2 regions of the Micromonospora sp. NPDC047521 genome follow, and region 1 is predicted to be linked to the other one. Evidence: riboswitches for the same ligand, from Rfam matches in the RefSeq annotation. Region 1 holds a riboswitch; the other holds the start of a gene.

Region 1 (3,643 bases):
CTGCTCGTCCTCTTCGCCGTCGGGACCGTCGCGTCGGCGACCGCGCCGACGTTCGACCTGGTGCTCGTCGCGCGGTTCGTCGCGGCGCTGCCGCACGGCGCCTACTTCGGGGCGGCAGGTCTGCTCGCGGCGGCTCTGCTGGGCCCCGGCAACGAGGCCCGTGGCTTCGCCGCAGTGCTCAGCGGGTTGACCGTGAGCAACGTGGTGGGCGTACCCCTGATCACCCGGCTCGGGCAGGAGGCCGGCTGGCGTACCGCGTACCTGGTCATCGCGGGGGTCTTCCTGCTCACCCTGCTGGCGGTCCTGGCGGTCGTCCCGGAGGTCGCCGCCGCGGTGGACAGCTCTCCGGCCGCCGAGCTGCGGGCCCTGCGGACCCGGCAGGTGTGGCTCGTCGCGGCCACCGGGGCGGTCGGGTTCGCCGGTTTCTTCGCGGTCAACACGTACATCGCCCCGGTCACCACCGACGTCGCCGGCCTCGCCGCCGCGACGGTGCCCTGGGCGCTCGTCGCCGTGGGCCTGGGCATGACCGTCGGCAACGCGCTCGGCGGCTGGCTCGCGGACCGGGACCTGCGCCGTAGCATGATCGTCGGCTTCGTCGCGATGATCGTGAGCATCACCGTCTTCGGCCTCGTCGCGTCGAACCCGGTCGGCCTGTTCGTGGGGGCGTTCCTCGTCGGCGCGACAAGCCTCTACCTCGGCCCGGTCCTTCAGGCGCGACTCATCACCGTCGCCCCCGGCGCCCAGCTCATGGGCGCGGCCATGAACCAGTCGGCGATGAACATCGCGAACAGTCTCGGCGCCGCCCTGGGCAGCGTCGCCATCGCTGCCGGGTTCGGCTACCTCGCACCCGCCTGGGTCGGCGTGCTCCTGGCCGTGCTCGGCTTGGGCCTGGCCGGTGTCAGTTTCGCCGCCGAGCGCCGCTCGCGTACCCCCGAGCCGATCGCCGTCGCCAGCTGAACGCCTGCCGTGACGGCAGTCACCGACACGCCCGACACCGAGATGTGGGGTGTGACAACCACGGTGTCCCTATATATGGTGTCGAGCGCAGCTGGTTCGGCCGCTCATCCGGAGTGGTCGAGGCAAGAGGGAACCCGGTGGAAATCCGGGACTGTCCCGCAGCGGTGAGTGGGAACGACAGCCGTCAACAGCACTGGGCCACCACACGGCCTGGGAAGCGACGGCCGGTAGGAGACCGGCGAGACCGGTCGCGCCCGCGAGTCCGAAGACCTGCCAGCGCGCCGTACGCCCGCACCCGGGCGAACGGCGGTCCGAGGCCGCGTGGGACGGCCGACGCCACCTGACGCACGCCGTGCCGGCGTGGCGTCCGCCGGTGTCTGTCTCCTCGTGTCCGGACCATCAGGTCTCGAACTCCGAGGAGCGAGTGGTGACAGTCACCGAGGTAGTCCCGACCGCCAGCGACACGGCGCCACGCCGCACGCAGATGCGGGTCCGCAAGCGCGACGGCAGCACCGAACCGGTGGACGTCAACAGGATCGTCCGGGCGGTCGAGCGGTGGTCCGACGACCTCACCGACGTCGACCCGCTGCGGGTCGCGACCCGCACGATCAGCGGCCTGTACGACGGGGCGACGACAGCCGAACTGGACCGGCTGTCCATCCAGACCGCCGCCGAGATGATCGGCGAGGAGCCGCAGTACTCGCGCCTGGCCGCCCGGCTGCTGGCCGCGTACGTCGACAAGGAGGTCCGCCGGCAGGGCGTCACCTCGTTCAGCGCGGCCATCCGCACCGGTCACGCCGAGGGACTGATCGGCGACGAGACCGCCGCGTTCGTGGCCGCGCACGCCGCGACGCTCGACGCCGCAGTCGACCCGGACGGCGACCGCCGCTTCGAGTACTTCGGGCTGCGCACGGTCTACGACAGGTACCTGCTGCGCCACCCGAGCACCCGACTGGTGCTGGAGACCCCGCAGTACTGGCTGCTGCGGATGGCCTGCGGCCTGTCCACCACCCCCGACGAGGCGGTCGGCTTCTACCGGCTGATGTCCAGCCTGGCCTACCTGCCCAGCTCGCCGACCCTGTTCAACTCCGGCACCAGGCACACCCAGATGTCCTCCTGCTACCTGGTCGACTCCCCGCGCGACGAGCTGGACTCGATCTACCAGCGGTACGCCCAGGTCGCCAACCTGTCCAAGTTCGCCGGCGGCATCGGCATCGCGTACTCCCGGGTCCGGTCCCGGGGCGCGCTGATCCGCGGCACCAACGGGCAGTCCAACGGGATCGTGCCGTGGCTGCGCACCCTCGACGCGAGCGTCGCCGCGGTCAACCAGGGCGGCCGGCGCAAGGGCGCGGCCTGCGTCTACCTGGAGCCGTGGCACCCGGACATCGAGGAGTTCCTGCACCTGCGGGACAACACAGGCGAGGACGCCAGGCGCACCCACAACCTGAACCTGGCCAACTGGATCCCGGACGAGTTCATGCGCCGGGTCGAGGCCGACGGGATGTGGTCGCTGTTCGACCCGCACGAGGTGCCCGAGCTGCCCGACCTGTGGGGGGAGCGGTTCGACGTCGCGTACCGGGCCGCCGAGGCGCAGGGCCGCTACGTGCGGCAGGTGCCGGCGCGGGAGCTGTACGCGACGATGATGCGCACCCTCGCCCAGACCGGCAACGGGTGGATGACCTTCAAGGACGCCGCGAACCGGCTGTGCAACCAGACCGCCGACGACGGCAACGTGGTGCACCTGTCCAACCTGTGCACCGAGATCATCGAGGTGTCCAGCGACGCCGAGACCGCCGTGTGCAACCTCGGCTCGGTGAACCTCGCCGCCCACCTCGCCGACGGTGACCTCGACTGGGAGCGGCTGCGCGCCACGGTACGCACCGCCGTGACCTTCCTCGACCGGGTCATCGACATCAACTACTACCCGACGGCGCAGGCGGCGGCGAGCAACCCGCGCTGGCGCCCCGTCGGGCTCGGACTGATGGGCCTTCAGGACGTGTTCTTCGCCCTGCGGCTGCCGTTCGACTCCGCGGCCGCCCGGGAACTGTCCACCCGGATCAGCGAGGAGCTGTACCTGACCGCGCTGGAAACCTCCGCCGACCTGGCCCGCCGCTTCGGCGCGCACCCGGCGTACCCCCAGACCCGCGCCGCGCGCGGCCAGTTGCAGCCCGACCTGTGGGGCGTCGAGGGTACGCAGACCGCGCGCTGGGCCGCGCTTCGCGAGCGGGTCCAGGCGTACGGGCTGCGCAACTCGCTGCTGGTGGCGGTCGCCCCGACGGCGACCATCGCGTCGATCGCCGGCTGCTACGAGTGCATCGAGCCGCAGGTGTCCAACCTGTTCAAGCGCGAGACCCTGTCGGGCGAGTTCCTCCAGGTCAACAGCGCCCTGGTCCGCGAGCTGAAGGCCCGTGGCCTGTGGACCGAACCGATCCGATCGGCGATCAAGCGCGCCGAGGGCTCGGTGCAGGACATCGCGGAGCTGCCGGCCGGCGTCCGGGAGCTGTTCCGCACCGCCTGGGAGCTGCCGCAGCGGGCGTTGATCGACCTCGCCGCCGCCCGGGCCCCGTTCATCGACCAGTCGCAGTCGCTGAACCTGTTCCTGGCCTCGCCGACCATCGGCAAGCTCTCCTCGATGTACCTGTACGCCTGGAAGGCCGGCCTGAAGACCACGTACTACCTGCGATCG
Region 2 (3,643 bases), on a different contig from region 1:
CCTGGACCCACTCCGCGTCCGGTCGGACTGTCTCCTTGTGGAACGACAGGTTGAGGCGGCCGTCGAAGGCGTCGACGCGCAGCGCGCCCCCTCGGTAGAGCAGCGTCGCGACCCGGTGGGCCCCGGTGGCGTCGGGGTCGGCGACAAGCACCTGCTCGGGCGGGCCGAGCTTCGCCGGTACGCGGATCGGAAAGCGCACCGCCCGTTGCGCCTCGTCCAGCGCCGACGTCCGCTGCGACGGCAACGGCGACGGGGTGCCGGCGGGCCGGCCCGCCGACGGGGAGATGCTGACTCCCGCGAAGCGCAGCAGACCGCCAACGGCGTCGGCGACGGCGGCCCGTGCCGGCGGCAGCACCGCCACCAGCAGGGCGGCGAGTGCCGCGGCGGCGTACGCGCGCCACAGGTGTCGCCGGGGCGCGGCCAGCCGGGCGCGCACGCGTGCTGTCACGTCCGGCGGGTCGGGCGTCTCCAGCCAGGCGGCGAGGTCGCGGAGGTCCTTCTCAAGGTCATCCATGCCGAACCTCCTCGCGGTCCAGCAGGCCGCGGAGTTTCGCCAGCGCCCGTGACGTCCGTGACTTCACCGTGCCCCGGGGCCAGCCCAGCGCCTGCACGGTCTCCTCCTCGCTGAGGTCGAGGAAGAACCGGCAGACGATCACCTCGCGGTCGCGTACCGGAAGTTGGCGCAGTGCCCCCACGAGCGCCGCGCGCCGTTCCCCGGCGAGGACCGCGCCGACCGCCCCGTCCTCGGCGGCCTCCGACGCCGGGCTGGCGGCCACCGCGCGCAGGAAGAGCCCCTCCCGACGGCTGCGCGTACGGTGCAGGTTGCGCGTCTCGTTGGCGACGATCGCCAGCAGCCAGGACCGGAAGGACGACTCACCGCGATAGCGGGCGAGTTTGCGGTACGCCTTCACGAACGCCTCCTGGACGATGTCCTCGGAGTCCGATCCCGCACCGAGCAGCACCGCCGTCCGGTACGCGGACGCGGTGTGCCGGGCGACCAGGAGGTCGTACGCCTCCAGGTCACCTGCCCGGGCGCGGGTGACGAGAACGTGGTCGTCCAGGGGAGCCTCCGGTTCGATCACCCTCATGACACCGCACGGGGGCTGCGGGTTCCATCCGCGCGCGGGTCAGCTTGCTCCCATCCGACGTGCAGGGTGTTGCCAGGAATCGGTGCTGCACTGGGGGGAGCGTCGAGGAGAGGGGTGGGCCATGGGCTGGTTCAGTAGGCGGGCACGGGGTGCCGAGGCGACCCCGACGAAGCTGGACCGGGAGGCGACCCGCGACGACCTCGCCGCGCTGGAGGCGTTCGTCACCAGCCGGCGGGGGGTGGAGTTCTACCTGGAGCCGGAGACCACCGCCACCGACACGACAGTGGTGGCGATCGCCCACGACGGGGAGTGGATCCGTCGCCGCACCGGCACGCCACGGGCGGCGGGCGCCATCGCCCGCAAGCACGCGGTGCCGCTGTACGAGGCGGGGCGTACCGGCTACCCCGAGCGGATGCGGGTGTGGAGCCGGGCCCACCCGGAGCGCCACGCCCGCTGAGACTCCTTTGCCCAGAAGCCCAGCACCGCCGGGCCAGCGCGGCGGGGCCAGAGTGCCCTGCCCATCCTTTGCTCTGCTTACCGATGCGCGGCAGTAACGCTCAATTTCTGTTGCGTATCGGTAAGCAGAGCAAAGGATGTCGGACATTGATCCGGGGTATCGAGGTCGGATGATCCGCTGTCGCGGCGACGGCTGAAGATCGGTGACGCACACCCGCTCGGCCGGTCGGAGCGGCGTTGACCCGCAGCGCAGGGGTGTGGCAGCATTCGCAGCCTGACGGCAGTGAAGGAAGTCGGTGCGAATCCGACGCGGTCCCGCCACTGTCACCGGGGAGCGATCCCCCCTCGTGAGTCACGGCCGTGTGTCTGCGGTTGGAAGGCCGGGGGAGAGCGTCGATCCGGAAGCCAGGATACTTCGGCCGTCGGATGTACCCCAGGGCGTGGACACCCGAGGAGGACCCGATGACGCAGGGCGTCTCTGTCACCGACGAACACCGTCGTGACCCGAGCGGCGACCGATTCGCCGCACCCGTAGCCGCGCACCCTCCCGCCGTTCGTCGCTGAGTTCCGTACCGCGTCGCCCGTCGTCGCCGGCCCCGCGCCGGTGAGCCGGCCGGATCGCGGTACCCGCCGAACGCTGCGCCCATCCCACGTCGACAGCCGCCTCCGCGAGCCTGTGGACGTTACTGTCCGGAGCCTGCCGTGCGCACTCTGCTACTCTCCACAGCCGACACCGATCTGCTGGCCGCCCGCGCCAGCGACGCCGACTACCGCCTCGCCAACCCCGCACGGGTCGCGGCCGACGAGGTGCCCGCCCTGCTCGACGGGGTCGACCTGGCCGTCGTACGCCTGCTCGGAGGCCGACAGGCGTGGTCCGACGGGCTCGCCGCGGTGCTCGCCAGCGGACTGCCCACTGTCGTGCTCGGCGGTGAGGCGACGCCCGACGCGGGGCTGATGGCCCTGTCCACGGTGCCGTCCGGGGTGGCCACCCAGGCCCTGGCGTATCTCGTCGAGGGCGGGCCGGACAACCTGGCGCAGCTCGCCCGGTTCCTCGGCGACACGGTCCTGTTCACAGGCGAGGGCTTCGCCCCGCCGGCACGCACACCGGCGTACGGCGTGCACGGCGCGCACCTGGCCGACCCGTACCTGCCGACAGTGGGGATCGTCTTCTACCGGGCACACGCCCTGGCCGGCAACACCGGATTCGTCGACGTGCTCGCCGACGCGGTACGCGACGCCGGCGGGAATCCGCTGCCGATCTACTGCGGCTCGCTGCGCGGGCTGAGCGCCGGCACCGAACCGCTCGGGCTGTTCACCCGCTGCGACGCACTGCTGGTCACCGTCCTCGCCGCGGGTGGCGCGGTCGCCGCCGACGCCTCCGGCGGCGGGGCCGAGGACGCCTGGGACGTGGGAGCCCTCGCCGCCCTGGACGTGCCGGTCATCCAGGCGCTCTGCCTCACCAGCACCCGTGAGCAGTGGGCCGGCAGCGACGCCGGACTGTCCCCGTTGGACGCCGCGATGCAGGTGGCCATCCCCGAGTTCGACGGCCGGATCGTCACCGTGCCGTTCTCGTTCAAGCAGATCGACGCCGATGGCCTCTCCGTCTACGCCGCCGATCCCGAACGGGCCGCCCGGGTCGCCGGGATCGCGGTGCGCCAGGCCCGCCTGCGGTACGTGCCCAACGGCGACAAGCGGATCGCCGTTGTGCTCAGCTCGTACCCCACCAAGCACTCCCGGGTCGGCAACGCCGTCGGGCTGGACACCCCCGTCTCGGCGGTCCGGCTGCTCGGCGCGCTCGCCGAGGCCGGCTACCACCTGGGCGACGCGCCAATGCCCGACGACGGCGACGCGCTGATCCACGCGCTGATCGCCGCGGGCGGGCACGACGTGGAGTGGCTCACCCCCGAACAGTTGGCCGCCGCCGAGGCCCGGATACCAGGGCGGACGTACCTGCGGTGGTTCGAGGCGGTGCCGGCCGAGCTGCGCGATCGGATGCGGGAGCACTGGGGGGAGCCGCCCGGCGAGCTGTACACCGACGGCGGCGACATCGTGCTCGCCGGACTGCGCTTCGGCAACGTGGTGCTGCTCATCCAACCGCC

Evidence for each region. A riboswitch is a leader RNA that binds a small molecule or an ion and turns the genes downstream of it on or off. The one in region 1 is predicted to bind cobalamin.
Region 2: linked by a shared signal. The riboswitch ahead of cobN (cobaltochelatase subunit CobN) and the one ahead of ACZ6N8_RS26910 (ribonucleoside-diphosphate reductase subunit alpha) in region 1 are both predicted to bind cobalamin.

Annotation. Positions count from the first base shown of each region.
Region 1 covers NZ_JBVJGN010000016.1:17,633-21,275, forward strand. Annotated here, with positions in the region: gene ACZ6N8_RS26905 (MFS transporter) at 1-957, shown strand, start outside; cobalamin riboswitch at 1,033-1,249, shown strand; gene ACZ6N8_RS26910 (ribonucleoside-diphosphate reductase subunit alpha) at 1,442-3,643, shown strand, end outside.
Region 2 covers NZ_JBVJGN010000007.1:30,076-33,718, reverse strand. Annotated here, with positions in the region: gene ACZ6N8_RS17175 (hypothetical protein) at 1-514, opposite strand, end outside; gene ACZ6N8_RS17170 (RNA polymerase sigma factor) at 507-1,088, opposite strand; gene ACZ6N8_RS17165 (hypothetical protein) at 1,210-1,545, shown strand; cobalamin riboswitch at 1,806-1,982, shown strand; gene cobN (cobaltochelatase subunit CobN) at 2,247-3,643, shown strand, end outside.